3 regions of the Martelella mediterranea DSM 17316 genome follow, and region 2 is predicted to be linked to each of the others. Evidence: predicted binding sites of a transcription regulator. Region 2 holds the regulator's gene; each other region holds the start of a gene.
The links. The regulator PhoB, encoded in region 2, activates phosphate uptake and scavenging genes when phosphate is short. The targets are predictions, from matches to a motif close to TGTCATNNANCTGTCAT.

Region 1 (10,259 bases), 1.6 Mb from region 2:
CCGGCACGCCACGTTCGCCAGGTCAGGCAGGCGATCGGTGGCGCCATGGGCTGACCGGGCGCCGTCCGCGACCCGGGTGCTCGCTTCGCTGACAAAATGCGGAAACTTATGAATCACAGCAAAACCGTCTTGGGAATCCTGAATGTCGAGCCGTCCTAGAGCTCTGCTTAAAGAATCGCGCAGTTGAAGAGAGCGCCACCTCTCTCGTGCGCGAACGAGGAGAAATCGCGGCGATGCCCTTTGAGATCGCTGTGAAGCGCTTGGGGCCCGAGCAGGGACTAGAGTCGAGTTGGCTGCTGCGTTAGGTTTCAGACAAGAGGAGTCGAAAATCCCACCTAGCACCCCGGCCCATTCGCGTACGGAGTTTCCGTCGCTGACAAAGCTTAAGTATCTTAAATATAAAGATATTTTTGGTAGCGGAGGAGGGATTTGAACCCCCGACACAAGGATTATGATTCCTCTGCTCTAACCTACTGAGCTACTCCGCCAACCTGCGCACCGTCGGGCGGTGACAAGGGATCCGGCGCTTTGCGCGGGACGGGGCGTTATTAGGGCCTGCGGCAGGGGGTGTCAAGCGTCAAGGGCGGGTTTTCCGATCGGTTTGCGGGAGAGGTTTTCGCGCCCGGCGCGGCAGCTTGATCCGGGGCGGCGATGCCGGCGCAATCTTTGCTCGAAATCTCCGGCGAAAAGGCCTATATGGGCCGGACGAAGGAGCTTATATGGCGATTGAAAACAAAAGCGAGGACTGGCAGGGGCGCTATTCGCCCAGTCTCGAGAGCGTGGAATCGCTGGCGATCGAGGCCTATGCCAAATTGCCCGAGGCGTTTCGGGCGCTGACCGGCGACCTCGTGATCGAGATCGCCGATTTTCCGAGCGACGAGGTATTCGAGGACATGGCGCTGGAAACGCCCTTCGATCTGCTCGGCCTGTTCGAGGGCCGCGGCGTTTCGGAGCGCTTCACCATGGAAACCGGCGAGATGGTCAACCGGATCACCCTCTATCGCCGACCGATCCTCGATTACTGGGCCGAAAACGAGGAAACGCTGGGCGATATCGTCAGCCACGTGCTGATCCACGAGATCGGCCACCATTTCGGCCTGTCGGATGACGACATGGAGCGGATCGAGGAAAGCGTCGACGACGACGCGGACGACGCCCGGCGCTGACGCGCCGGACGCTGTCTCATCAATCCGGACGGATGAAATCGCCGGTCTTGTTGTCCATCACCCACAATTCGCCCGATGAAATGTCGAACCAGGCGCCGTAGAGCTTCAGCTTGCCCTGTTTCTCGGCCTCCTTCACATTCGGGAAGGAGCGCAGATTGGCGAGCGAGTTGCGGATTGAAATCCGCTCCAGCGCGGTCTGGCGCTCGCCTTCCGTCATGATCGAATTGGAGTTGATCTGGGCGGCGGCGGGCTTCAGCAGGTTGATCCACTTGCCGATGAAATCCCCCGGCGACAGCGGATCGGCATTGGGCGAAAGCGCTGCGTGGATGCCGCCGCAGCGACCATGGCCGAGCACCACGATATTCTTGACCTTCAGCCCCTCGACCGCGAATTCGAGGGCGGCGGAGGTGCCGTGATACTGGCCGTCCGGCTCATAGGGCGGCACCATGTTGGCGACATTGCGCACCACGAAAAGCTCGCCCGGGCTGGCATCGAAAATCGTTTCGGGCGCGGCCCTGGAATCACAGCAGGCAATGAACAATGTCTGTGGTTTCTGCCCTTCCTCGGCGAGTTGGCGATAGCGGGCGCTTTCTTCGACATAGCGTCCGGACATGAAGTTCTTGTAGCCATCGAGAAGGTATTTGGGGAAAGAGTCCATCAGTCTGCCGTCCTTCTTCCAAAGCATTTCCGGAGGAAACCGGATCACCGGAAATGCTCTATCTATTGTTTTTAAGCGCGTCCGGACGGAAAACCGGTATCCACTTTTCCTGAACGCGCTCTCAGTGCCGTGTTGGTTCTTCAGCTTCTTTTACGTCGCCGGGACGGATGCATCAATTGACGAAGGCCAACTTTTGCGAATGGCGCCCGCAGACTTTGCGCATCCTTTTCCGGCATCAACTCGTCAGCGCCTTCGCGCACCGCGCGCGTCAGGGTTTCGAATACGGAAGCGGTCGATTTTTCAAGCGCCTCGGCCGGCGGCTTGCCGGCGAGCCTTGCGGCCAGAAACAGCGCGGAAAACAGGTCGCCGAGCCCGTTCGGCGGATTTTCGACGCGCGCATGCTCGGCAAGCAGGGCCTGTCTGCGATCGACGAACAGCGCCGCCACGCCCTGCTTCAGCATCGAATGGGCCGAGGTGACCACGACTTCCGCAGGACCGAGCGCAAGCGCGGCGTCGATCGTCGCCGTATTGTCCTCAAGCGCGCGTCCCGCAAGCCATGAAAGTTCGAATCGGTTGGGGGTCGCGATATCGGCGAGCGGCAGAAGCCGGTCGCGGATCGCGATCGCGGTCTCGTCCCCGACATAGAGCCCGCCCTCATCGCCGATCACGGGATCGCAGAGATAGAGGAGATCGGGATTTTCGGCGCGCAGGCCTTGGACCAGTTTTGCGATCCCTTCGGCCTGGCCGGCATTCGCGAGATAGCCGCTGATGACGGCGCGAACCTCGCCGCGCCAGCGGCTTTCTCCGAGTTCGCGCAGCGCCGTCGCGAAAGCCTCGCCTTCAAATTGCAGCCGCGTCGCGCGCCCGTGGCCGGGGTGCCAGGGCAGCACGACGGTGGGCACGGACCATGTGTTGTGACCAAGCGTTTCCAGTGCAAAGACGATGGCGCGGTTGCCAATCTTGCCGCGCATGACGTAGCTTGAAATCGCGATAACGGCGCCATCAGGCATTTCGAATGTCATATTGGGCCCTGTTGGTGCCTGGGGTGAATGCAACCCCAACGATAAAACGGCGAAATTGTTTTGCCATTCGCCTCAATTACGCTCTAAATCGCCTATTGGAGCAAGCTGTCAAGCGCCTGTCATGGCCACAGCGTTTAACGATATCCGAATGGCGCGAAAAATCGCCCAAAATAGCGGCTCGATCCGCTGACATAAAATAAGCTGGAGGAAACATGGACACCAAAGCCGACCAGAAGCGCAAGTCCCTGATGCAGCAGGCCGAGCGCCTCGCCAGGGAAAGCAACAAGGCTTACATCAATCCGGCTTTCATGTTCGACCATGCAAGTCCCGAGGATCTGGAGCGTTACACACCCGAAGCGATCGCGGCCGCGGCATACCATGCGGCCGATGAGATCGCGGCCTATGACGGCGGCGACGCGCGGGTCACGATCGGCGCGGTCGAAGGCATCGCGCCGGAGGGCATCGCAACCGACGTGATCACGGTCACCGACCGCAACATGCCGTTCATCTATGATTCGGTGATGGCGGAGATCGCGGAATTCACCAATGACTTCATGCTGGCCGTGCATCCGATCCTGGTCGTGACGCCGGGGCAGGCGCCGGTGGCGTTTTCATCGGATATCGAGCATGCAGAAGACGACCGCGTCAGCCATGTCCAGGTCCATGTCCGACAACTGGCGCCGGAAACACGCGCGCGGCTGAAGGCGCAGCTCGAATATATCCTGAACCATGTTCGTCTCGCGGTCGCCGGCTGGCCGGAAATGCTCGCCAAGCTCGAAACCGCGATGCAGGAGATGAAAACCCGCGCGCCGGCCGCACTCGCGGATGCGCGGGAGGAGGCGCTTGCCTTTCTCGCCTGGCTGCGTGATGGCAACTTCACCTTTCTCGGCATGCGCGAGCTTGTCTATCTCAAGGATGCGGACGGCGCGCGGGTCGAGCATGTGCCGGACGCGGCGACCGGCATCCTCTCCGATCCGGAAATGCGGGTGCTGCGGCGCGGCCCCAATCCCGTGGTCTCCACGCCGGAAATCATCGGCTTTCTCGAAAGCCCGAAACTGCTTCTGGTGACCAAGGCCAACACCACCTCCACGGTCCATCGCCGCGCCTATATGGATTATATCGGCGTCAAGCGTTTCGGCGAAAACGGCGAGGTGGTTGGCGAGCTCAGGATCGTCGGCCTGTTCACCTTCACCGCCTACACCCAGTCGGCGGTGCGCATTCCGCTCTTGCGCGCCAAGATCGCCGATGTCACGCGCCGCTTCGGTTACGAACCGAAGAGCCATGCGGGGCGGATGCTGCAGAACATTCTGGAATCCTATCCGCGCGATGAACTGTTCCAGGCCCCGGTGCCGCTGCTTGCCGATTTCTGCGAGCAGATCATGGCGATTGCCGATCGGCCGCGCATCCGGGTGCTGAGCCGGATCGACAATTTCGATCGCTTCGTCTCGGCGCTCGTCTATGTGCCGCGCAACCTTTACGATTCGCGCCTGCGCGAGAAGATCGGCGACTACCTGGCCAGCGTCTACAAGGGCAGGGTGTCCGCCTATTATCCGTCGTTTCCCGAAGGGCGTTCGGCGCGGGTGCATTTCATCATCGGCCGGCGCAGCCTGGACAAGACGCCGGATGTGCCGCAGTCCGAACTCGAAGCCGAGGTGACGCGTCTTGCCGCCGACTGGACGGAACGGTTCAAGGAGCTGACCGGCCCCGGCGCGCCGGAGATCGAGGCCAATGACGCCTACCACGAGGCCTTCTCCCCGGATGACGCCTATGCCGATCTCGGGCTGATCGGCTCCGCGGCGAAAGAGGGCATGCGCATCGATTTCTACCGCGACCGGCATGAGGACGAAGCGGAGGTGCTTCGTCTGAAGATATTCCATGGCGGTTCCCATGTGCCGCTGTCCCGGCGCGTGCCGCTTCTGGAAAATCTCGGCTTCTCCGTCGTCTCGGAGCGGACCTTCGAACTGGAATATGCCGAAAGCGGCGTGGCCGGCAGGGAGGTTGTCCTTCACGACATGGAATTGCTGGTTGCGGGGGATGTCGATCTCGATCTGGAGGGCGATGGCGACCGTCTGGAAGAGGCCTTCATCGATGCCTTCCGCGGCGCGATCAGCAATGACAGCTTCAACCGGCTGGTTCTGCTGGCGAGACTGAGCGGACGCCAGGCCAACGTGCTGCGCGCCTATGCGCAATATCTGCGCCAGGCCGGCGTCAACTATACCGGCGACTATATCGCCAATTCGCTCTGCCAGTATCCGGTGATCGCCCGGGCCTTGTTTTCCCTGTTCGAGACCGCCTTCAATCCGGCGCTCACCGAGGATGCCCGCAGTCAGGGCATGAAAAGCGCCCGCGGCACGATCATGGAAGGGCTGGAGGGCGTGCCCAATATCGATGACGACCGCATCCTGCGGCTGTTCGTCAAGCTGATCGACGCAACGCTCAGGACCAATTATTTCCAGACCGACGAGAATGGCGCGCCGCGCCCCAACCTCGCCTTCAAATTCGCATCGCAGTCGCTTGCTATCCTGCCGCAGCCAAGGCCGTTCCGCGAGGTCTATCTCTACGGCCCGCAGGTGGAAGGCGTGCATCTGCGCTTCGGCAAGGTCGCGCGCGGCGGGCTCAGGTGGTCGGATCGCGGGCAGGATTACCGCACCGAGGTGCTGGGTCTGGTCAAGGCCCAGCAGGTGAAAAACGCTGTGATCGTGCCGGTCGGCGCCAAGGGCGGCTTCTACCCGAAAAACCTGCCCCTCGGCGGCAGCCGCGAGGAGGTGTTCAACGCCGGACGCGAGGCCTACAAGAGCTATATCCGCACCCTGCTGTCGATCACCGACAACATCATCGACGGCGAGGTGGTGCCGCCGAAGGATACGGTGCGTGCCGATGAGGACGATCCCTATTTCGTCGTCGCCGCCGACAAGGGCACGGCAACCTTCTCCGACACCGCCAATGCGTTGGCGCAGGAGGCGGGTTTCTGGCTCGACGACGCCTTCGCCTCCGGTGGTTCGGCGGGCTATGACCATAAGAAGATGGGCATTACCGCGCGCGGCGCCTGGGAGGCGGTGAAGCGGCATTTCCGCGAGATGAACATCGATATCCAGACCACGCCGTTTACCGTGGCCGGCGTCGGCGACATGTCGGGCGATGTCTTCGGCAATGGCATGCTGCTGTCTGAACAGATCCGGCTGGTCGCCGCCTTCGACCACCGCGATATCTTCATCGACCCCGATCCCGATCCGGCAACGGGCTTTGCCGAGCGCAAGCGGCTCTACGACCTGCCGCGCTCGAGCTGGCAGGATTATGACCGGGAGAAGATGTCGGCAGGCGGGATGATCATCTCCCGCAACGAGAAATCGGTGCGGCTGACGCCCGAGGCGGCGGCTGCGATCGGTCTCAAGGCCGAGGAGTATTCGCCGTTCGATGTGATGACGGCGATCCTCAAGAGCCAGGTCGACCTGCTCTGGTTCGGCGGCATCGGCACCTATATCAAGGCCGCCGGCGAAACCAATGCCGAAGTCGGCGATCGCGGCAATGACGCGATCCGCGTCAATGCCAACGAGCTTCGCGTCAAGGTCATCGGCGAGGGCGCCAATCTCGGCGTCACCCAGAAGGGCCGCATCGCCTTCGGTCTGAAGGGCGGGCGCTGCAATTCCGACGCCATTGACAATTCCGCAGGCGTCAACTGCTCCGACGTCGAGGTCAACATCAAGATCGCGCTGGCCTCGGCCATGCGTTCGGGCCGGCTTTCGCGCGAGGACCGCGACCACCTGCTTGCGGAGATGACCGAGGCGGTGGCCGAAATCGTGCTCGAAAACAACTATCTCCAGACGCTGGCGATCTCGCTCAGCACCCGCGAGGGGCTGCAGAGCCTGCTCTCGCTGTCGCGGATGATGGACGTGCTGGAGCGCGAGGGCCATCTCGACCGCGCCGTGGAAATGCTGCCGGACGAGGAGGCGCTGAAGACGCGCCGCCAGGCCGATCAGGCGATGACCCGGGCCGAGACCGGGGTGCTGTTGTCCTACGGCAAGATCGTGCTGTTCGACCAGATCCTGGAAAGCGATCTTCCGGACGATCCCTATATGGAGCCGATGCTTTACAATTATTTCCCGGAACGCATGCGCAAGGCATTCTCCGACGATATCGCCGGCCATCGCCTGCGCCGGGAAATCATCTCCACCGGGCTTGCCAATGACGTCATCAACCGCGGCGGTCCGGAATTCGTTATCAATGCCTGCGACATGACGGCGGCGACGCCTGCCGAGGTGGTCAAGGCCGGTATCATCGCCCGCGACGGTTTCGCGATGGAGGAGGTCTGGGAGGCGGTCCATGCGCTGGACGGCACGATCGACGGCGATGTCCAGAACGCGATCTATGCGCAGCTTCGCTATCTGTTCCGGATCCTGACTCATCTCTTGCTGCGAAACGGCCTTGCCGACGGCGATATCGCCGGGTCGGTCAAGAAGTTGCGTGATGCCTTTTCCCTGTTTGAGGCCGACATCGAGGGCCTGTTGCCCGAGGCGCGGGCCGAATGGCTGGCGGAGCAGGAGGCGAGCTGGCTGCAGGCGGGCGTGCCGGAGGCGCTGTCGCGGCGTCTCGCGCATCACCTGGCGATGATGTTCGTGCCGGAGGCGCTGCAGATCGCAAGCCGCAGCGGCCAGAGCCTGGAAAAGGCCGCCAAGGCCTATTTCGAGGTGACGCGGATGTTCTACGTTTCGCCGCTCTTGTCGGCGGCGGCCCGGATGAGCCCCAGCGACTTTTACGATTCGCTCGCGCTGGCGCGCTCCATGGACCAGATTTCCGCAAGCCGCCGCGATCTTGCGGCCAATGCGCTGATCGGCCATGGCGGAACGGCGGAACCCGTCGAGGCCTGGCGCGAGGCGCATGCCAAGCGGGTGCTGCAGGTCACCGACCAGCTCTCCCGGCTTGCCGCTTCGGGTGATCCGACCATCGCCAAGACGACCGTGGCGGCCGGCCTGCTGGGCGACCTCGCGCGCGATCTTGTCTGATCGCTTGCGAAACGCCTGCCGTCATTCTATCGGATAGTGGCAGGCGTTAATAAGGGGCGACGGGGGTGACACTGGCTGAGAGCGAGGCCGACGGACGCGTGGCGGGCCGGTCGGGCATCCTTGGTTGGATGTTCTTCGACTGGGCGGCGCAGCCCTTCTTCACGGTGATCATCACATTCATTTTCGGCCCCTATTTCGTGGCCTCGCTCGGCGCTGACAAGGTTGCGGGCCAGACGGCGTGGGCGAATGCCGCGACGGTGGCGGGCGTCGTGATCGCGCTCACCGCCCCGCTGGCCGGCGCGCTGTCGGATGCAACGGGCGGCAACAAGCGCTTCATCGGCAGCCTCGCCATCGTCCAGATCGCGGCCCTCTGCCTGCTCTGGCAGGCCGCGCCGGGGACCGGCTATTTCTGGCCGGCGGTCATGATCGTGCTCGCCACGGTGGCCGCCGAGCTTTCGGTGGTCTTCAACGACGCCATGCTGCCCCGTCTGGTCGAGCGGGGCGCGATCACCCGGATTTCCAACGACGCCTGGGGGCTCGGCTATCTCGGCGGCATGATCTTCCTCATCCTGTTCCTGCTGTTCCTGCCCGCCGATCCCGATACCGGCCTCACCATCCTCGGCAATCCGCCGCTATTCGGGCTGTCGGCGGTTGAAGGCGAGCCGGCGCGCCTTGCCGGGCCGCTTTCGGCGCTATGGTATCTGGTGTTCCTGACGCCGATGATCCTGCTGACGCCCGATCACGTGAAAGCCGAGGCGGCGGGAAGGCGGCTGAAGGGCTGGCTTGCGGACTTTTTCGCGACCCTTTTAAGCCTCCGTCGCCGCCCGGCGCTGTTCCGCTTCTTTATCGCGCGCATGCTCTATATGGACGGGCTCAACGGTCTGCTGATCCTCGGTGGCGCGTTTGCCGCCTCCCTGTTCGACTGGTCGATCACCGAAATCGGCATCTACGGCATGATCCTCAACGTCGCCGCCATTCTCGGCTGCTTCTGCGCCGCCCGCCTCGGCCACCGCGTCAGCGCCGGGCGGGTGGTGATCGTCACGCTGTCGATGCTGATTTTCGCGACCCTGGGCGTGGTGTCCACAAGCGTCAACGCTACCGCATTCGGTCTGGTGCCGCTGTCGTCGGCGGATGGCGGGCTGTTCTCGTCCGGGGCGGAAAAGGCATTCCTGTTCTATGGCGTAATCATCGGCCTCGCATTCGGGCCCGTGCAGGCGGGCTCGCGCGCGTTTCTGGCGCGGGCGGTGGATGTCGCTGAATCCGGCCGCTTCTTCGGCCTGTTTTCGCTCACCGGCCGGCTGACGAGCTTCATGGCGACGGCGGGCTTCGCGGTGCTCACAAGCTGGACGGGCTCGCCGAATATCGGCATGGCGAGCCTGCTGGTGTTTCTGGTGGCGGGGCTGGCGCTGTTCGTGCCGGCGGCGGCCGCTGTCAGTGACGGAAGGTCCTGACCCCGGTGAACACCATCGCCACGCCATTGGCGTTGGCGGCGTCGATCACCTCCTGGTCGCGGATCGAGCCGCCCGGCTGGATCACGGCGGTGGCGCCGGCGGCAACGGCCGACAGCAGCCCGTCGGCAAACGGGAAGAAGGCTTCCGAGGCAACCGCCGAACCGCGTGTCATCGGCTCGGGCCAGCCGGTGGCCTTCGCGGCTTCCTCGGCCTTGATGCCGGCGATGCGGGCACTGTCGATGCGGCTCATCTGGCCCGCGCCGATGCCGGCGGTCTGGCCATCCTTGACATAGACGATCGCGTTCGACTTGACGTGCTTGGCGATCGCGAAGGCCATCTTCATGTCTTCCAGCTCGCGGTCGGTCGGCGCGCGTTCTGTGACCACGTTGAGGGCGATCTCGTCGATCATCGCGGTATCGCGCGATTGCACTAGGAAACCGCCGGCAACCGTCTTGAAGTTCATGCCGCGCGCGCGCGGGTCCGGCAGGCCGCCGGTGGTCAGCAGGCGCAGGTTCTTCTTGGCGGCGAGGATTTCACGGGCGGCGTCATCGGCGTCGGGCGCGATGATCACCTCGGTGAACAGCTTGACGATCTCCGACGCGGTCTCGGCATCGAGCGTGCGGTTGAGCGCGACGATACCGCCAAAGGCCGACTGGCTGTCGCAGGCAAGCGCCCGCTTGTAGGCCTCGACCAGCGTCTCGGCCCGCGCCACGCCGCAGGGGTTGGCGTGCTTGATGATGGCGCAGGCAGGCGCCATTTCCGGCGGGAATTCCGCGACCAGTTCGAAGGCGGCGTCGGTGTCGTTGATATTGTTGTAGGAAAGCTGCTTGCCCTGATGCTGGACGGCGTTGGCCACGCCCGGCCGCTTGTCGCCGGTGACGTAGAACGCCGCCGACTGGTGCGGGTTCTCGCCGTAGCGCATTTCCTGGCGCAGCGTGCCGCCAAGCGTCATGTGGCGCGGA
Region 2 (10,259 bases):
CAAGCGCGTCGGCGTGGTCGGAACCGGCTCGACCGGCATCCAGATCATCACCGCGCTCGCCGACAAGGTCGGCCATCTGCATGTGTTACAGCGCACCGCGCAATGGGTGGTGCCGCTCGGCATCGGCCCCTTCCCGGCCGAAACGCGCGAGAAGATCAAGGCCGATCCGCACGGCTTCCGCGACTGGGCGCTGAGCACGGCGGCGGTTTTCGGCTTTGACGAAAGCACCGTTTCCGCGCTTGAGGTCGACAATGAAGAGCGCAAACGCGTTTACGAAAAGGCCTGGAAAAAAGGCAATGGCTTCAGCTTCCTGCTCGAAACCTTCTCCGATATTCCGGTGACCGCAGAGGCCAACAAGACGGCGACCGACTTCATCAAGTCGAAGATCGACGCCATCGTCACCGACCCCGAAGTCGCCCGCAAACTGACCCCACGCGACTATTACGCCAAGCGTCCGCTGGCCGCCGACAATTACTACGAGACCTATAATCGCGACAATGTCACCCTCCACGACGTCAAGGCGGAGCCGATCGAGCGATACACCGAAAACGGGCTGATCGTCGGCGGCAAGGAGCTGGAACTCGACGTGGTGATCATGGCGACCGGCTTCGACGCGATGACCGGCAACTATCTGAAGATCGACACGATCGGGCGCAACGGCGTACGGCTGAAGGATGCCTGGAAGAACGGTCCGCGCGCCTATGCCGGCATGTCCATCGCCGATTTCCCGAACCTTCTGATGGTATTCGGACCCTTCAGCCCGTTCACCAGCCAGCCGCTGGTGCATGAATGGCAGGTCGACTTCCTGTGCGACCTGATCGAGAAGGCCGAACAAGGCAACAGCATCATCGAGACCACGAGAGAGGCCCAGGACGACTGGGTGCGGGTGTGCCAAGAAGGCATGGCCGGCACGCTGTTCGAAGTGACGGACAGCTGGATCAACGGCGCCAACATTCCCGGCAAGCCCAGAACCTCGATGTGGTACATGGGCGGCATGGGCAATTACATGACCGAAATGAACGCCATCCGCGACGACAATTACCGCGGTTTCGAAGTCCGCTGATCCCGGTCGCCGAAAACACGGGATCGCCCGGACTTCGGTACAATGGACGCTCCGGCGCGCAATCTCCGCCCTCAAGGGCGGAGATTGGCGGGGCCATGCGGCCCCTCACACCTCCATCGAATAGCCGGCGCCGCGCACGGTGCGGATCACGTCGGGCATTTGCGAGAAGTTGAGGGCCTTTCTGAGACGCCCGACATGGACGTCGACGGTGCGTTCGTCGACATAGATGTCGTGGCCCCACACACCGTCGAGAAGCTGGGAGCGGGAGAACACCCGGCCGGGCGAGGTCATCAGGAATTCGAGCAGCCGGAACTCGGTCGGCCCGAGGCGGACTTCCTTGGCCTTGCGGTGAACGCGGTGGGTCTCGCGGTCAAGCTCGATATCGCCGCATTTGAGCACGCTGGAAAGCACTTCCGGCCGGGCGCGCCGCAGGATCGCCCTGACGCGGGCCATCAGTTCCGGGGTCGAGAACGGCTTGACGACATAATCGTCGGCGCCGATCGCAAGACCGCGCACCCGCTCGCTTTCCTCGCCGCGCGCCGTCAGCATGATGATCGGCAGACGCTCGGTCTCGGGCCGCATCCGGAGCCTGCGGCAAAGCTCGATGCCGGAAACGCCCGGCAACATCCAGTCGAGCAGCAGGAGGTCCGGCACCCGCTCCTGCAGCCTGAGTTCGGCCTCGTCGCCGCGCGCGATCGTCTCGACTTCATAGCCTTCCGATTCAAGGTTGTAGCGCAGCAGGACGCTCAGCGCTTCTTCATCTTCGACAACTGCAATCTTCGGAACCATCTCGTGCCTCTGTCAAATGGTTTCAGGACTTGCTCTCGCCGGAGCCGACCGAGGGCGACATGTCGTCCTTCGGGCGTTCTCCCTGTGGCTGCGAGCCGGTGGCGATGTAGTAGATCATTTCAGCAATATTGGTGGCGTGGTCGCCGATGCGCTCGATGTTCTTGGCGCAGAACAGAAGATGCGTGCAGGTGGTGATATTGCGCGGATCCTCCATCATGTAGGTCAAAAGCTCGCGGAACAGCGAGGTGTAGATCGCGTCGATCTCCTCGTCGCGCTCGCGGATCGAATTGGCCTTGTCGGCCTGGCGCGAGGTGTAGGCGTCGAGCACTTCCTTGAGCTGCAGCAGCGCCAGTTCCGACAGGTGCTCGATGCCGTGGGCGAGCTTGCGCGGAACCCCGGTGCCCTGCACCGAGATCACCCGCTTGGCGGTGTTCTTGGCCATGTCGCCAACGCGCTCGAGGTCGGCGGCGATGCGGATCGCACCCATGATTTCACGCAGGTCCGCCGCCACCGGCTGGCGCCGCGCGATGGTGACGATCGCCTTTTCGCCGACCTCGCGCTCGGCCTCGTCCAGCGCCAGATCCTCGGCGATCACCTTCTCGGCGAGTTCGGTATCGGTGTTGACCAGCGCCACGACGGATTGCGAGACCATCTCTTCCGCCATGCCGCCCATTTCGGAAATCCGGCGCTGGAGATATTTCAGCTCCTCGTCGAAGGCCGATATGATATGCGAGTGTGCCATCTGTGCGTCTCCTTAACCGAACCTGCCCATAATGTAGTCCTGGGTGCGCTGGTCCGCGGGATTGGTGAAAATCGTGTCGGTGTCGTCCTCCTCGACCATGTAGCCGAGATGGAACATCGCCGTGCGCTCTGACACGCGCGCGGCCTGCTGCATCGAATGGGTCACCATCACGATGGTGTAGTTCTGCTTTAATTCGCTGATCAGCTCTTCCACGCGGGCGGTCGCGATCGGGTCGAGCGCCGAGCACGGCTCGTCCATCAGGATCACTTCCGGGCTGACGGCGATGGCGCGCGCGATGCAAAGCCGCTGCTGCTGGCCGCCGGAAAGGCTGGTGCCGGGTTCCTGCAGGCGGTCCTTGACCTCGTTGAAGAGGCCCGCCTTCTGCAGGCTGGTCTCCACGATCCGGTCGAAATCCGAACGATGACGGGCAAGGCCGTGGATGCGCGGGCCGTAGGCGACGTTCTCGTAGATCGATTTCGGAAACGGGTTCGGGTTCTGGAACACCATGCCGACGCGGGCGCGCAGTTCCACCACATCAATGCCGGAGGTATAGATATCCTCGCCGTCGAGCGTGATCGTGCCGGTCACCCGGCAATTGTCGATCGTGTCATTCATGCGGTTGAGCGTGCGCAGGAAGGTCGACTTGCCGCAGCCCGACGGGCCGATCAGCGCGGTGACGGCATTCTGGCGGATGTTCAGGTTGACGTCGAACAGCGCCCGCTTCTGCCCGTAATAGACGGAAACATCCTTGCCGACCATCTTGTAGGTTTGTTCGTTCATGTTTCCGCTCATTGTTCTTTTCGCATCAAGGGTCATTCTACCAGCGCCGCTCGAAGCGGCGGCGGAGAATGACTGCGGTCAGGTTCATCAGGATCAGGAATACCAACAGCACGATGATCGCCGCCGAGGTGCGCTCGACAAAGGCGCGCTCGGCTTCGCCCGCCCACATGTAGATCTGCACCGGCAGCGCGGTCGAGGGATCGAGCGGGCTTGCCGGATAATCCGCCACGAAGGCGACCATGCCGATCAGCAGCAGCGGCGCGGTTTCGCCGAGCGCGCGGGCCAGGCCGATGATCGTGCCGGTGAGAATGCCGGGCATGGCGAGCGGCAACACGTGGTGGAACACCGCCTGCATCTTCGACGCGCCGACGCCGAGCGCCGCCGAGCGGATCGAGGGCGGCACCGCCTTCAGCGCCGAGCGGGTGGCGATGATGATCGTCGGCAGCGTCATCAACGTCAGCACCAGCCCGCCAACGAGTGCGGCCGAGCGCGGCAGGCCGAGAAAGCCGATGAACAGCGCCACGCCGAGCAGGCCGAAGACGATCGACGGCACGGCGGCGAGGTTGTTGATATTGACCTCGATGACATCGGTGAACCGGTTCTTCGGCGCGAATTCCTCGAGATAGATCGCGGACGCCACGCCGAGCGGCAGGGACAATACCAGCACGATGCCCATCATGTAGAGCGTGCCGACGAAGGCGACGCCGATGCCCGCCGATTCCGGCCGCGAGGATGCGCCATGGGTGAAGAAGCCGGCGTTGAAGCTCTTGTGCAGCCGGCCTTCCGCCTTCAACTCCGCCATCCATGCGGCCTGTTGATCTGAGACGCGGCGGCTGGTTTCCGGCAGCGAGAGATCGATCTGGCCCTTGTTGGCGGAATCGACATCGGCGGCGGCCAAGAGCTTCACGTCGACGGTCTTTCCGATCACCGACGGATCGTCCATCACCACGTCGCGCAGGTCGACGCGGGCCGAGCGCGAGACGAGCCGCATGGCTTCGCGCATCTCGGCGGCATTGGCGGGGTCGAGATCGAGCGTTTTCGCCAGCGCGTCCTGCACCAGAGCCGGATAGTTCGCGGTCAGCAGCAGGCGCGGGTTTTCGTCGCGCAGGCCCTCGGGGTCGACCACCTGTTCCGAAAACGTGATCGGCAGCGTGATCGTGGTCTGCTGGAAGGCGGAAAAGCCCTTGCCGGCGACCGAGAACAGCAATGCCGCCAGGAAGAACAGGCCGGCGAAGATCGCAAGGAAACCGAATACGCGGAACCGCCTTTCGGCGCGGTGGCGGCGTTTCAGCCCCTTGCGGCGGGTCTCGGTGACCCTGCGGCGGAAATCCCCCGCCTCGTTCGGATTGGTGAATGTCTCGCTCATGCGTACTGCTCCCGGTATTTGCGCACGACATAGAGCGCGTAGACATTGAGGCAGAGCGTGATCACGAACAGGGTCAGGCCGAGCGCGAAGGCCACCAGCGTCTGCGGCGTGTTGAATTCGAGGTCGCCGGTGAGCTGGTTGACGATCTTCACCGTCACCGTCGTCATCGGCTCGAACGGATTGATCTGCAGATTGGCGGCAACGCCGGCGGCAAGCACCACGATCATGGTCTCGCCGATCGCGCGCGAGGCCGTCAAAAGCAGCGCGCCGACAATGCCCGGCAGCGCCGCCGGCAGAACCACGCGCTTGATGGTCTCCGACTGCGTCGCGCCAAGCCCCAGCGAGCCCTTGCGCAGGCTGTCGGGCACGGCGTTGATGATGTCATCGGAGAGCGACGAAACGAAGGGAATCAGCATGATGCCCATCACCACGCCCGCCGTCAGCACCGACTGCGCCTCGATGAAATTGCGGTAATTGCCGGTGAACAGCCCGTTCAGCTCCACCGAGATATCGCGCAGCAGCGGGCCGACCGTGATCAGCGCGAAAAAGCCGTAGACGATGGTCGGAATGCCGGCGAGCACCTCCAGCAGCGGCTTGGCGATCGAACGCAGCCGGCCGCTGGCATATTCCGACATGTAGATCGCGGCATAGAGCCCGATCGGCACCGCAACCGCCATCGCCACCGCGGAAATATAGATCGTGCCGGCCAGAAGCGGGATCAGGCCGAACTGGCCGGGCGAGCCGGTCTCGCCGGCGGCGGCAAAACGCGGGTCCCACACCGTGCCGAAGAAGAAATCGATCGGCGAGACCTGGGCGAAGAAGCGCAGCGATTCCGACAACATCGACAGCACGATGCCAACGGTCGTCAGGATCGCGATGGTGGAGGCCAGAAGCAGGGCCCCCAGCACCACCTGTTCGACGCGGTTGCGGGCCTGGAACTGCGGCCTGACCGCGCGGAAGGACAGCGCCAGCGAGACGAGAGCGACGGCCAGCACGGCGGCCGCCATGGCGTAGCTGCTTTTCGCCGAAAGCGCGTTCATCCGCTCCGCCGATTTGAGCACGAAGGGCTGCGGATTGGCGGCCAGCGGAATGCCGCTTTTGGCAAGCACCGCGCGAAGCTGGCTGGAATCTTCCGCGACGCGTTCGCGCGCGGCATCGGGAAGCTGGCGCAGGCCGTAGGCGACGGAGGTGACGGTGTTGAAGGTCAGGCTTTGGGCGGAGGCCGGCTGCGCCTTCACGCTATCGGGAAAACCTTCACGGATCTCCGCGCCGATCAGGAGCGGGCTCGCCACCATCCATACCGCCATCAGGAGCACGGCCGGAACGACGGTCGCGATCGTGACGAAGCTTGCGTGGTGGCTGGGGCGTGAGTTGATCCGCCCGGCATCGGCCAGCGCATAGGCCTTGGCGCGGGCGGCGAAGAAACCGCCTGCGCTGAGAAGCACGATGAGCGCCAGTATGATCAAAAACACATGCATATCCGGACCATCCGGGGCTTCAGGCCCCTTGTTGCCGCCGGCGGCGGCGATTGTCATTCATAGCGGTCGCTACTGTGTCTGCTGCAGCGTCACGCCCGCATCGAAAGCGGCCTTGGTTGCCGCGCGTTCCGCTTCCGAAGCCGGCACGAGGCCATATTCGGCAAGCGGGCCATAGGGCCCGGCCATGTCGTCGGAGAGGAAGAAATCGACATATTCCTTGAGGCCCGCGATCGCTCCGACATGGGCATTCTTGACGTAGAAATAGAGCGGTCGCGAGACCGGGTATTCGCCGGAGCCGACGGTTTCGAGCGTCGGCGTGACGCCGTCGATCGTCGCCACATTCAGCTTGTCAGTATTGTTGTCGTAAAAGGACAGGCCGAAGACGCCGAGCGCCGAACGGTTGGCGGCGACCCGCGCCAGCGTTTCGGTATAGTCGCCGTCAATGCCCGGCGCGCGGCCATCCTTGCGCACCGCAATGCATTTGCTCTCGCCCTGCTTCTCGCCGAATTCTTTCGTGAGAAATTCGACAGCGCCCGACTCTTCGCAGCCGACCGCTAGCACCTTTTCCTCGAACACCTCGCGGGTGCCGTGCTTTTCGCCGGGAATATAGGCGGTGATCTCGACATCGGGCAGCGCCGGATTGACTTGCGCCCAGCGGGTATAGGGGTTTTGCACGAGCTTGCCGTCGATCACCAGTTCGGCGGCGAGCGCCTTATAGAGATCGAGCGGCGTCAGCGCCATCGGTTCCATCGCGGCGTCGGTGGCGAACACGATGCCGTCATAACCGAACACGATCTCGGAAATGCCGGTAACACCGTTCTTGGCGCAGTTTTCGCGCTCGCCCTCGCGCATTGGCCGCGAGGCATTGGCGATATCGATGGTGCGCGGGCCGACGCCCTTGCAGAATTCCTTGAGCCCGGCCGACGAGCCGCCCGATTCCACGATCGGCGTCTTGTAGTCGGGATAGATCTCGCCAAAGGTTTCCGCCACGATCTTGGCATAGGGCAGCACGGTGGAGGAGCCGGCGATCTGGATCTGGCTGCGCGCCAGCGCCGGCGCGGCAAAGGCAAGCGCGGCGGCAAGCGTCACGATCGGCAGGATGAATGGCTTCATGGCTGGCTCGCCTCTTGCGGCTTTGCGGTGCCCTCTCGGGTTGACCCGGTTTTATGTCATTTTTACTTCAGTTTTATGACAGTCTATCCCTATGAAAAAATTAAGGGTTTCACTTTTCGGACGCCGTCAGAACCGGACGGTGAAGGTCGTGCCCTGGCCGACTTCGGATTTTACCGAGAGCCGGGCGCGATGGCGGGTGAGGATGTGCTTGACGATGGCGAGGCCAAGGCCGGTGCCCTTCTTCGAACGGCTGTCGGCGACCGAGACGCGATAGAAGCGTTCGGTCAGTCGCGGCACGTGTTCGGAGGGGATGCCAGGGCCGTGATCGACCACGGAAACCTCGGCGCCGGAAGGCGAAAGCGGCTTGAGATAGACCTCGACCTTGCCGCCTTCTGAGCCGTATTTGCAGGCGTTCTCGATCAGGTTCTCGAACACTTCCACCAGTTCGTCCTTGTCGCCGTTCACCGTCACCGGCTCCTCGGGCATGAACAGGTGGATCGACACCTCCAGATCCTCAGCCAGCGGCAGCAGGCTGTCGCGGACATGGCCGAGCAGGGCGTTGAGCGTGACCGTCTGGTCCGGCGGCAGATGGGCCTTGGCCTCCAGCCGCGACAGGCTCATCAGGTCGTCGACCAGACGGCTCATCCGGGTCGCCTGGTCGAGCATGATCGGCAGGAACCGTTCCTGCGCCTTCACATCGTGCTTGGCCGGGCCCTGCAGCGTTTCGATATAGCCGCGCAGCGAGGCGAGCGGGGTTCTGAGTTCGTGGCTGGCATTGGCGACGAAATCGGAGCGCATGCGATCGATCCGGCGCGCCTCGGAGACATCGCGCAGCACCAGCATGAACACCGGCTTCTCGGCATCGGAAACCGGCGCGCTGCGCACCAGATAGACGCGCTCGGAGGGCAGTCGCTCGGAATATTCGATCTGGTTGACGCGGCCGTTCGCCAACGTATCGCGGATGATGTCGAGCACGCCGGGGGCGCGCATGCGCGCCGAGATGTGGGAGCCGAGCGGGAATTTTCCGAACGTGTCGCTCGCCGAGCGGTTCTGGAACAGAACCGTGCCGTCGGGGGCCAGAAGATAGATCGCAAGGTCGATTTCATCGAGCAGGCCGGGAAGGTCGCCGAAATCGAAGGCGAGCACGGTCTCCAGACTGTCGGGAACGCTCTCCTCCTCCGCGGCCAGCCTGGGCCGGATGGCGGCAATGGCGGCAGCGCAGACGATGAGCCAGGCGGAAATGACGGCAAGGGCCGGGAGCGCACCGTCATAGAGCGCAAGCAGCGCCACCGCCGTCGTTGCAAGCAACACGAACCACGCCGCGGCCATGCGCGAGGCAATGCCGCTCAGAATGCCTTCCACACGGTTCACCCGATGCTCCCGAAATCTCCTGAACTGCGCCTACTATACGCATTTTGTAACAGGAATATTGATGACGGGAAAATAATCGGGGGATGGCGGGGCAGGACCGAGAACAGTCGCAGGCCTCCGCTTTGCAGGGCCCTTGCAATAGCGACCTCTCCGCCCGGAGAGGAGATTATAGGTCGTCGAGCCCCACCCCACGCCCTCGCTCTTCACTGTTGGAAATTCCTGAAAACCGGCCAACATCATTGCAGCGGCCCGCCATTTCGCTATCTTCGGCCCGCCGCCCCCCTCTCTTTCCGCGGCAGGCGATTGATTTTTCCCTCCGGACAGGGCACGGACAAGCCACAGACAGGCCACAGACAGGGCGGCCAGACGAAAGGAACCGAGATGACCAGCGCGAGTTTTGCCGAGCCGCAAGTGATGGCCGACCTGATGGCCCGGATGCTGTGGGAAATCGAGGCGGTGCATTTTTCGCCCGACGAGCCCTACAAGCTCTCCTCCGGCCTGGTGAGCCCGGTCTATATCGACTGCCGCCGGCTGATCTCGTTTCCGCGCATCCGCTCCACCCTGATGGATTTCGCGGCCGCGAAGATCATGGCCGAGGCCGGCTTCGAGCAGTTCGACTGCGTGGCCGGCGGCGAGACCGCGGGCATTCCCTTCGCCGCCTTTCTGGCCGAACGCCTCGACCTGCCGATGATCTACTGCCGCAAGAAGCCGAAGGGCTATGGCAAGAACGCGCAGATCGAGGGCCATATGCCGGAAGGCGCGCGGGTGTTGGTGATCGAGGACCTGACCACGGCCGGCGGCTCGATGTTCAACTTCATCGACGCGATCCGCAATGCCGGCGGCATCGTCAATCACGGCATGGCGCTGTTCTACTACGATATTTTCGCCGAGGCCGGGAAACGTTTCGCCGATGGCGGCGTTGACCTTCATTATATCGCGACATGGCAGAACGTGCTGGCGGTGGCGCGGGAGAAGAAACTGTTCGATGACAAGGCGCTCGATTCCGTCGCCGATTTTCTCGACCAGCCGATGGCCTGGTCGAAGGCGCGCGGCGGCGTCGACCGACTGTCCGCCTGAGACGCGCTGAAAACAACTGGGAGAACATAATGATTCTGTGCTGCGGCGAAGCCCTTATCGACATGCTGCCCCGTGAGACCACAAAGGGCGAGCCGGCGTTTTCGCCCTATGCCGGCGGCGCGGTCTGCAACACGGCGGTGGCGCTCGCAAGGCTCGGCCGGCCAACCGGCTTCTTCTCCGGCCTGTCATCGGACCTGATGGGCGATATCATCCGCGAAAAGCTCGACGCCTCCAATGTCGACCATTCCTATGTCGCGACCTCCGACCGCCCCACCACGCTGGCCTTCGTCAAGCTGGTGAACGGTGCGGCGAGCTACGCCTTCTATGACGAGAACACCGCCGGCCGGATGATCACCGAGGCCGACCTGCCGGAAATCGGCGATGACTGCCGCGCCATGCATTTCGGCGCGATCAGCCTGATCCCGGAGCCCTGCGGCTCGACCTATGAGGCGCTGTTGATGCGCGAGGCGGAAAAGCGCG
Region 3 (10,259 bases), 1.7 Mb from region 2:
GTGCCCTCGCCACTCATCGCCCTCCAGCGGGTCGGAGAGCGGATGGCGGGGCTTCTTTCTCCGGTGTCTGACGACGGTGAACCAGTCGAGCATGGCTTTCTCCATTTCTGCTTGACCGAAAGCTAGAGACGGCGGGACGGCGGCTGTAGAGCCGCGTATGAAAGGCTCGTTTCATCCGTGAACGGTTCGCGCTTGCGGGGCGGGACGGTATAAGATGGCCGTTTGACAACGGAGACAGCCGATGGCCGAGGCGAGCTGGGACGATCTGCAGCTTTTCCATGTGGTGGCGGAGGCCGGCGGGCTGAGCGGCGCTGCCGCGCGCACCGGCATCTCCGCGCCGACGATCGGCCGGCGCATGCTGGCGCTGGAACGCACCCTCGGGCGCTCGCTGTTCACGCGCTCGCAACGTGGGTATGAGCTTGCCCATGATGGCCGGGAATTGCTGAAGCAGGTGCAGAGGATGCGTGAGGTCGCGAGCGATATTGCCGACTGGCATGCAGAGGCCTTTGCCCTGCCTTTCGTCACCATCGCGACCGATTGCTGGCTCTCGCCGCTTATCGCCGACAATCTTGGCGAGGTGCGTCAAAAGGGCGATCGTTTCCGCATCTGTTGCAGTTCGGAAGGCGCCTCCGCCGACCTCACATTCCGGGCAGCCGATGTCGTCGTTCTGGCGAAACGGCCGGAAAGCGGCAATATTGCGGTTCTGCCTTCGGTGGCGATGGCCTACGCGGTCTATCGGCCAAAGGCTGCGGGATCGGAAGACCTTCCATGGATTTCGTTGGGGACCGCAGCGGCAAGCGAACCGCGCGACCGCTACGTGTTCGAGAATTTCGAAGGCGCGATCATGACCTGGACCGAGGACCGCCACCTGTTGCCGCGTCTCGCAATGTCGGGGGCCGGCAAGGCGGTCCTGCCGGTCTGGGTCGGTGATGGCCTTTCAGAGCTGGAGAGGGAAGGGGAGGTGATCGAGGCACTGACGCACCCGCTCTTCATCGTCGCCCATGATGATGACCGGCATCGCCGCGAGGTGCGTCTGGTCATAGAACGGCTGGCCGCCCTTCTGAAAAACAACGCTGCCCGGCTGGCGGGCAGGAGCGGCGACGATCGCGCGGGTATACAATAGAGCCGGAAGCGGCTATAAGCGCGCCAAAAATCGGGAGAGAGCATGTCCGGCGAGAGGCCGGGCGGGCAAGGACAGGTGATTGAAATGAGCAGCGCGAAAAACTGGACACCCGGAAGCTGGCGACACAAGCCGATCCTTCAGGTGCCGGAATATCCTGATGAGGCAAAGCTTGCGGAGGCCGAGGCCGCGCTTGCGACCTATCCGCCGCTGGTCTTCGCCGGCGAGGCGCGCCGTCTGAAGAAGGCGCTGGGCGAGGTGGCCGAGGGCCGCGGTTTCCTGCTCCAGGGCGGCGATTGCGCCGAAAGCTTCGCCGAACACGGCGCCGACACGATCCGCGACTTCTTCCGCGCCTTCCTGCAGATGGCCGTGGTGCTGACCTTCGGCGCCCAGCAGCCGGTGGTCAAGGTCGGCCGCATCGCCGGCCAGTTCGCCAAGCCGCGCTCCAGCTCGAACGAGACGATCAACGGCGTGACGCTGCCGAGCTATCGCGGCGACATCATCAACGGCATCGATTTCACCGAGGAAGCCCGCATTCCTGACCCGCAGCGCCAGTTGATGGCCTACCGCCAGTCGGCCGCGACGCTGAACCTGCTGCGCGCCTTTTCCATGGGCGGCTACGCCAATCTGGAAAATGTCCACCAGTGGATGCTCGGCTTCGTTAAGGACTCACCGCAGGGCGAACGCTACCAGAAGCTCGCCGACCGGCTTTCGGAAACCATGTCGTTCATGCGCGCGATCGGCATCCGCGCGGAAAACAACCACGCGCTGTCGGAGACCGATTTCTTCACTAGCCACGAGGCGCTGCTGCTCGGCTATGAAGAGGCGCTGACCCGCGTCGATTCGACCTCCGGCGACTGGTACGCGACCTCCGGCCACATGATCTGGATCGGCGACCGCACCCGCCAGGCCGATCACGCCCATATCGAATATGCCCGCGGCATCAAGAACCCGCTCGGCCTCAAATGCGGCCCCTCGCTCGCCGAGGACGACCTGCTGCGGCTGATCGATACGGTGAACCCTGAAAACGAGGCCGGCCGGCTGACGCTGATCTGCCGCTTCGGCCACGACAAGGTCGCCGACCATCTGCCGCGCCTGATCCGCGCGGTCGAGCGCGAGGGCAGGAAGGTGGTCTGGTCCTGCGACCCGATGCACGGCAACACGATCACGCTCAACTCCTACAAGACGCGGCCGTTCGAGCGGATCCTGTCGGAGGTCGAGAGCTTCTTCCAGATCCACCGCGCCGAGGGCAGCTATCCGGGCGGCATCCATATCGAGATGACCGGCAAGGACGTGACGGAATGCACCGGTGGCGCCTGGGCGCTGACCGGCGACGACCTGCACGACCGTTACCACACCCATTGCGACCCGCGCCTCAACGCCGACCAGGCGCTGGAACTCGCCTTCCTGCTCGCCGAGCGAATGAAGACGGCGTATGAGGAAAAGAAGCTCGCGATCAACGAGTGAGGACGCCCGGCAGGCACCGGATTTTCACATGATTTACGGCGCGCCGATTGTTAATCGCCTCTCGCCGCACAGCCCCCGATAATCTCCCCCCTTGAGGGGGAGATGTCGCGAAAGCGACAGAGAGGGGTAAAGGGCGCAAGCCCTAAAGCCGCAAACACTGTGCTCTCGGAGAGGGTTCACCCCTCTCTGCCCCTGTCGGGGCATCTCCCCCTCAAGGGGGGAGATTGAAGGAGAGTAACACTTTAGCTTTCTGTTTTGAGCCTCCGAGCCTTTTCCGGTTTGATTTTTCCCTGAAAACATGGTGTCCATCCCTCGTCGGACCTGAAAGGTGGAATTGCCATGGACAGCATCACAATAGCCCTCGCCCAGCTCAACCCGACGGTCGGCGATATCGCCGGCAATCTGGAGAAGTTGCGCGCGGCGCGGCAGACGGCGGCCGACAAGGGCGCGGACCTCATCATGTCGACCGAGCTGTTCATCTCCGGCTACCAGCCCGAAGACCTCGTGATGAAGCCGGCCTTCCTCGCCGCCTGTGAGAAGGTGGTGGAGGCGCTCGCGAAGGACACCACCGATGGCGGTCCCGGCGTGATCGTCGGCTTTCCGCGTCAGGGCGAGGCCGGGCGGCATAATTCGGTCGCGGTGCTCGACGGCGGTGAGATCATCGCGATCCGCGACAAGGTCGACCTGCCGAATTACGGCGAATTCGACGAGAAGCGCGTGTTCGTGCCGGGCGAGATGCCGGGACCGGTGAACTTTCGCGGCGTCAGGATCGGCATTCCGATCTGCGAGGATATCTGGGGCGAGCTCGGCGTCTGCGAGACGCTGGCCGAATCGGGCGCGGAACTGCTGTTGTCGCCCAACGGCTCGCCCTATTATCGCGGCAAGGTCGATGTCCGCCATCAGGTGGCGCTGCGCCAGGTGATCGAGACCGGCCTGCCGCTGGTCTATCTCAACACGCTCGGCGGTCAGGATGAGCTGGTCTATGACGGCGGCAGTTTCGGCTTCAACGCCGACCGCTCGCTCGCATTTCAGATGCCGCAATTTGCCGAAGAGATCATGCTTTCCAAGTGGCGGCGCGGCGCGGATGGCTGGATCATCGAAACCGGCGAGATGGCGGCGTTGCCCATAGGCGAGGCCTCGGACTACCACGCCTGCGTGCTGGGCTTTGCCGATTACGTCAACAAGAACGGCTTCAAGAGCGTGGTGCTCGGCCTGTCCGGCGGCATCGATTCGGCGCTGTGCGCGGCGATCGCCGTCGATGCGCTGGGCGCGGAGCGGGTGCATTGCGTGATGCTGCCCTACCGCTACACCTCCGAGGATTCGCTGAAGGACGCCGCCGATTGCGCCAAAGCGCTCGGCTGCCGCTATGATATCGTCCCGATCGAGGAGCCGGTGACCGGCTTCATGTCCGCGCTTGCCGATATGTTCGAGGGCACCGAAGAGGGGATCACCGAGGAGAACCTGCAAAGCCGCACTCGCGGCACCATTTTGATGGCGATCTCCAACAAGTTCGGCGCGATGGTGGTGACCACCGGCAACAAGTCGGAAATGTCGGTCGGCTATGCGACGCTCTACGGCGACATGAATGGCGGCTTCAACCCGATCAAGGACCTCTACAAGATGCAGGTCTATGGCGTCTCTGCCTGGCGCAACGGCGCGCGGCCGGACGGCATGCTGGGGCCGGAACGCGACGTGATCCCGCAGAACATCATTGACAAGAAGCCCTCCGCGGAGCTGCGTCCCAACCAGACCGACCAGGATTCGCTGCCGCCCTATCCGGCGCTGGACGATATTCTGGAATGCCTGGTGGAGAAGGAAATGTCGGTCGAGGCGATCGTCGCGCGCGGCCACGATGTCGAGACCGTGCACCGCATCGAGCACCTGCTCTATATCGCGGAATACAAGCGTCGCCAGTCCGCGCCGGGCGTGAAGATCACCAAGAAGAATTTCGGCCGCGACCGGCGCTATCCGATCACCAACCGCTTCCGTGACCGCTGACGCGCCTGGCAGGAACTGCCATGCAGTGACATGGGCGCTCACAATGCTATGCTCCGGGCGGTGTTTTGAGGAGATGTCCGGTGCGCAGTTCAGTCGAAATCTATGATATCGCAAGCCGGCAGGCGCGCGTCGTGTTCCAGTCCGATGCGCTGATCGAGGCGCCGAACTGGTCGCCGGACGGCGGCCACCTGATGGTCAACAGCGACGGCATCATGTACCGGCTGCCGCTTGATGGCGCGCCCGCGCTTGAGCGCATCGACACCGGCTTTGCCGTCCAGTGCAACAATGATCACGGCATCTCGCCCGACGGCGCGACCATCGCGATTTCCGACAAGTGCGAATTCGGCAAATCGGCGATCTATACGGTGGCGGCCGCGGGCGGCACGCCCAAACTGGTGACGGAAAATCTGCCCTCCTACTGGCATGGCTGGTCGCCGGATGGCGCGCGCTTTGCCTATTGCGGCATCCGCGAGGATGTCTTCGATATCTACACGATCGCGGCAACGGGCGGGGAGGAGCTGCGGCTCACCCATGGCGAGGGCCGCAATGACGGGCCGGACTATTCCTTCGATGGCGAATGGATCTATTTCAATTCCTCGCGCACCGGGCTGATGCAGATCTGGCGCATGCATCCGGACGGCACGGGCCTTGAGCAGATCACCGGCGATAATTACGGAAACTGGTTCCCTCATCCATGCCCGACCAATGACCGCGTCATCCTGATCTCCTACGATCCGGACGTGTTCGATCACCCCCGCGACAAGTATGTGCGGGTGCGGATGATGGACATGGATGGCGGCAATCTTGAAACCCTGTTCGAGCTTTTCGGCGGGCAGGGCACGATGAATTCGCCGAATTGGTCGCCAAAGGGCGATGCCTTCGCCTATGTGCGTTATCAGCCTGTCTGAAGTCCTCTCAACCCCCGCCCAAGAACCGCATGTCATCAAGTTGAAATACGACTCTGCTTTTAACTCTTGTGACGACAACAAGGCGGGGCGGGTCGAAGGCATGGAACCCAGGCAATTCAGAACACTGTTCATTTCTGATGTTCATCTCGGCTCCAAGGCCGCCAAGGCGGATTTCCTGCTTGATTTCATGCGTCATCACGAAGCCGACACCATCGTGCTCGTCGGCGATATCATCGACGGCTGGCGGCTGAAGCGGAACTGGTACTGGCCGCAGGTCTTCAACGATGTCATCCAGAAGATGCTGCGCAAGGCGCGCAAGGGCACGCGCATCATCTATATTCCCGGCAATCACGACGAGTTCCTGCGCAACTTCCCCGGCACCCATTTCGGCGGGGTCGAGGTCGCGGAGCGGATGATCTTCGAGGCCGGCGACGGTAAGAAATATCTGGTCATCCATGGCGATGAATTCGATGTGGTCGTGCGTCACGCCCGCGTCGTCGCCTATCTCGGCGACTGGGCCTATGATGCCGCGATCGCCATCAATCAGGTCCTCGCCTTCTTCCGCCGCAAACTTGGGCTGCCCTACTGGTCTTTTTCGGCCTGGGCCAAGCTGCAGGTCAAGCATGCGGTGAACTTCATCGGCGAGTTCCAGCGCGTGGTCGTTGAGGAGGCCCGCCGCAACGAGGTCGATGGCGTGATCTGCGGCCATATCCATCATGCCGTGATCGAGGATATGGACGGGATTCGCTACATCAATACCGGCGACTGGGTGGAAAGCTGCACGGCGGTGGCCGAGCATTTCGACGGCACGTTCGAACTGATCTCCTGGCAGAAAATCGAATCGGCGGAGGCGCCTGCCGCGGCCGAGCCGGTCGAGGCCGATCCGCTGCCGCTGCTTCTGGCCGCCCGCGACGGGAACCGCGCTGCATAAGCGCGGGCGAACGCTCTTCCCCGCCATTGAAAAGACTTGCAATCTCCGACAGCCCGTGAAAAGCCTAGCAAATGTTATTTGCAGGGTTGCGCCCTGGCCTGCGCGCCGGCTTCGAAGGTCGCGCGGTGCGCTGTCCGGTCGGCCGGATCGCGGCGTCCACCCGTTCCAAGAGCGCACGAAACTGGATACTGGCTTTTGCAGAAAGCGGATAATTCCACAGCCTCTCTCACCTTCAACGCCGGCGAGCAGCCGGCTGCGCTGTCATTTGAAGGTGATTGGACCGTTCACAACGCCGCAGCGCTCTACGGCGAACTCGACGGTCTCGGCGGCAAGCTGAAAGGCGCCGGCGGCGGCTCTGTGGTATTTGATCTCTCAGCCATCGCGGTGATCGACACCGCGGGCGCCTGGCTGATTCGCGAAGCCGAGGCCAAATGCGGCGATGCCGGTCTTAAAGTCGAGATGAGCGGCATGACGGACCGTCTCGGCGAACTGCTCGAGGCCATCCCCGAGGAGCTGCCGGAGCCGGAAAAGATTCCGGCCAGACAGCGGTCGATCGTCCAGCATGTGCTGGAGCCGGTCGGCATTTCCGCGGTGGCGGCCGGGCGCGATATCTATACCGGCGTCGGCTTCTTCGGCGCGCTTTTTGTCGGGCTCGGCGAGCTGTTTTCGAAACGCGGCGGCGTCAACATGGCCGCGATCACGGCTCAGATCGACAATATGGGCGTACGCGCTGTGCCGATCATTGCGCTGATGTCGTTTCTGGTCGGCGCGATCATCGCCCAGCAGGGGGCATTCCAGCTCAGCTATTTCGGCGCCGAGCTGTTCGTGGTCGATCTGGTCGGGATCCTGCAGCTTCGCGAGATCGGCGTGCTTTTGACCGCCATCATGATCGCCGGCCGCTCGGGAAGCGCGATCACCGCCGAAATCGGCGCGATGCGCATGCGCGAGGAAATCGACGCATTGCGGGTCATGGGGTTCGATCCGGTCGCGGTGCTGGTTTTTCCCCGCATGCTGGCGCTGCTCATCGCCTTGCCGCTGCTGACGATCCTGGCCAATTTCGCAGCACTCCTGGGCGCTGCGGTCGTGGTTGATCTCTATGCCGGCATCACCTATGAGACCTTCTTGCAGCGGCTGCAGGAGGCGATCGATCTTGCCGACCTGATTTCCGGTCTGGCCAAGGCCCCGGTGATGGCCGTGATCATTTCGATCGTCGCCGCGCTTGAAGGCATGAAGGTCGGCGGCAGCGCCGAATCGCTTGGTCAGAAGGTCACGGCCTCGGTGGTGAAGTCGATCTTCGTCGTCATTCTGGCCGACGGCATCTTCGCGATCTTCTACGCCGCGATCGATTACTGAGGAGCCGAGGTGGATATCGAACAGCAATCGCAGGGCGACAGGGACACGGTGCTCAGTGTGCGCGACCTCACGGTGGGGTTCGGCGGGCCGACGGTGCTCGAAAACCTCGACCTCGATGTCTATCGTGGCGAAATCCTCGGTTTCGTCGGCGGATCGGGCACGGGCAAATCCGTGCTGATGCGCACAGTCTTGCGGCTGAACCAGCGGCAGGCGGGAACGATCAATATTTTCGGCAAGGATTTCGACCATCTGAGTTACGAGGAGCGGCTGGCGATTGATATGCGTATCGGCGTGCTGTTCCAGCATGGCGCGCTGTTTTCGGGCCTGACCGTGCTTGAGAACGTGCAGGTGCCGATGCGCGAATATCTCGACCTGCCGAAAAAGCTCATGGACGACCTGGCGCGGCTGAAGATCGAGATGGTGGGTCTGAGGCCGGAGGCGGCCGAGCGCTATCCGTCGGAACTTTCGGGCGGGATGATCAAGCGGGCCGCCCTTGCCCGCGCGCTGTCCCTCGATCCGGACCTCGTCTTTCTCGACGAGCCGACATCGGGCCTCGATCCGATCGGCGCGGCGGAGTTCGACGAACTGATCGCCCGGTTGCGTGACACTTTGGGCCTGACGGTCTATATGGTGACCCATGACCTCGACAGCCTGCACGCCGTTTGCGACAGAATCGCGGTACTGGGCAAGAAGAGAGTTCTTGTCGAGGGAACGCTGGACAAGCTCCTCGCCTTTGACGACCCCTGGGTTCAGAGCTATTTCAGGGGCAAACGATCCCGCGCCATTTTCGGCGCCGGCCAGAATAGCCAATAGCGCGGACGGACAGTTATGGAAACCAAAGCAAATTATACCGTTGTCGGCTTCTTCGTCCTGCTGGTGCTGGCCGCCGGGGCCGGGTTCATTTTCTGGATGCAGGAATATGGCCGACAGGGCCCCGTCGCCGACCTTATCGTGCGCATTCCAGGTTCCGCGAATGGCCTCAGCGTCGGTTCCGCGGTACGCTTCAACGGCATCCAGGTAGGCTCGATCAAGTCTCTGGAAATCGATCCCAGCGACTCCCGCTACACCATGGCCCGGACCCAGGTGAAGGCCACCACGCCGGTCTACAAGAGCACCAATGCGAAGCTGGAGCTTCAGGGACTGACCGGTACCGGCTATATCGAACTGTCGGCCAATGGCGAGCAAGGCGACAATATCCTGCAGGAATCGCTGCGCACGGACGAGCCGGCGGAACTGACGGCCGACAAATCGGGCCTTTCCAACCTTCTGACCACCGCAGACCGGATCATGAAGCGTCTCGATGACACCGTCGGCCAGGTGCAGAAGCTGGTGGATGACGTCAGCACGCCGCTGACCCAGACGGTCAAGAACGTCGACACCTTCACCGGCGCGCTTGCCGACAATTCCGATCAGATCGGGGAGTTCCTCGAATCCATCGGCAGAATGTCCGATACCGTCGACGGGCTCGCCGGACGCCTCGACAAGACGGTGGCCTCGCTTGACGTTCTGATCAAGGCGGTCAACCCGGAAGAGGTCGGCAAGATCGTCACCAATGCAGAGACGATTACGACCAACGTTGCCGTCGCCTCGAAGAACCTGGAAGAGGTCATTACGCAGTTCGGCGATGCAATCGAAAGCTATGCTACGTTCGGAAAAACGGCGCAGGATGTGTTCAAGCAGGTCGATGCGATCGTCACAACGATAGATCCTGAAAAGGTCGGCAGTTCGATCGATGATTTCTCGGTTGTCATGTCGGACGCGAAGGTTGCCGTTGCGTCCGTCAAGAATGTCGCCGATTCGATCAGTGCCAAGACCCAGAGCATCGACACCGCGATCGAGAACGTCTCCAACATGTCGATCAAGCTCAATCAGGCGTCCACGCGGGTGAACGAAATTCTGGTGAAGGTTGACGAGCTGCTCGGCTCCGACAATGTCGAATCGCTGTCCGACCAGGCGCGCGATACGCTTGTCGCGGTGAAGCAGGCGGCCGAGACGCTGAATGCCCGGATCGGGCCGATCGCGGCGAATATCGAGAGCTTCTCGGGATCCGGCCTCAGGGATGTGCGCGGTCTCGTCAGCGATACCCGCCGCACGGTCGAAAGCCTCAATCGCACCATCGAATCGATCAGCAACGACCCGCAGCAGTTCATTTTCGGGTCCGACAGCATGAAAACCTATGACGGGCGCAACCGTTATTGAGCCATTGGCGAGCAGTGCCGGCGGATGCGGGCTATGGTTGCAATGCGGCAAGCCACTGAAAAAACAAGCATGTCAGGTCTTTGCAATCGCTGGCGTATGCCTTAATTCTGACAGATAACAATTCGGCCAGTCCGGGGAAGTTTGGATAGATGCTTTTTGCCGCGATCGATAAAACCGGAGTGAGACCGCTTCTCGCGCTCGGTCTGCTGGCGGCTGGGCTGAGCGGCTGCGCGCTGCGCCCGGCGCCCGACACCTTCGATCTGTCCGCACAGCCGGTCGTGAC

Region 1: Mame_RS11500 (NAD-glutamate dehydrogenase) is a predicted target of PhoB. The motif match lies at 2,953-2,969, and genes of this name have one in related genera.
Region 3: Mame_RS12100 (UDP-2,3-diacylglucosamine diphosphatase) is a predicted target of PhoB. The motif match lies at 5,524-5,540, and genes of this name have one in related genera.

The regions. Positions count from the first base shown of each region.
Region 1 covers NZ_CP020330.1:2,448,324-2,458,582, forward strand. Annotated here, with positions in the region: gene Mame_RS11475 (AraC family transcriptional regulator) at 1-54, shown strand, start outside; tRNA gene Mame_RS11480 (tRNA-Met) at 412-488, opposite strand; gene Mame_RS11485 (metallopeptidase family protein) at 720-1,166, shown strand; gene Mame_RS11490 (carbonic anhydrase) at 1,186-1,824, opposite strand; gene pdxY (pyridoxal kinase) at 1,965-2,834, opposite strand; gene Mame_RS11500 (NAD-glutamate dehydrogenase) at 3,059-7,846, shown strand; gene Mame_RS11505 (MFS transporter) at 7,912-9,297, shown strand; gene purH (bifunctional phosphoribosylaminoimidazolecarboxamide formyltransferase/IMP cyclohydrolase) at 9,278-10,259, opposite strand, start outside.
Region 2 covers NZ_CP020330.1:860,656-870,914, reverse strand. Annotated here, with positions in the region: gene Mame_RS03960 (flavin-containing monooxygenase) at 1-1,063, shown strand, start outside; gene phoB (phosphate regulon transcriptional regulator PhoB) at 1,169-1,852, opposite strand; gene phoU (phosphate signaling complex protein PhoU) at 1,875-2,594, opposite strand; gene pstB (phosphate ABC transporter ATP-binding protein PstB) at 2,607-3,410, opposite strand; gene pstA (phosphate ABC transporter permease PstA) at 3,412-4,740, opposite strand; gene pstC (phosphate ABC transporter permease subunit PstC) at 4,737-6,218, opposite strand; gene Mame_RS03930 (PstS family phosphate ABC transporter substrate-binding protein) at 6,288-7,331, opposite strand; gene phoR (phosphate regulon sensor histidine kinase PhoR) at 7,458-8,693, opposite strand; gene Mame_RS03920 (orotate phosphoribosyltransferase) at 9,084-9,779, shown strand; gene Mame_RS03915 (carbohydrate kinase family protein) at 9,809-10,259, shown strand, end outside.
Region 3 covers NZ_CP020330.1:2,587,117-2,597,375, forward strand. Annotated here, with positions in the region: gene Mame_RS26690 (hypothetical protein) at 1-93, opposite strand, end outside; gene Mame_RS12080 (LysR family transcriptional regulator) at 242-1,123, shown strand; gene Mame_RS12085 (class II 3-deoxy-7-phosphoheptulonate synthase) at 1,208-2,587, shown strand; gene Mame_RS12090 (NAD+ synthase) at 2,927-4,585, shown strand; gene Mame_RS12095 (TolB family protein) at 4,666-5,493, shown strand; gene Mame_RS12100 (UDP-2,3-diacylglucosamine diphosphatase) at 5,594-6,424, shown strand; gene Mame_RS12105 (ABC transporter permease) at 6,620-7,777, shown strand; gene Mame_RS12110 (ABC transporter ATP-binding protein) at 7,787-8,590, shown strand; gene Mame_RS12115 (MlaD family protein) at 8,606-9,976, shown strand; gene Mame_RS12120 (ABC-type transport auxiliary lipoprotein family protein) at 10,156-10,259, shown strand, end outside.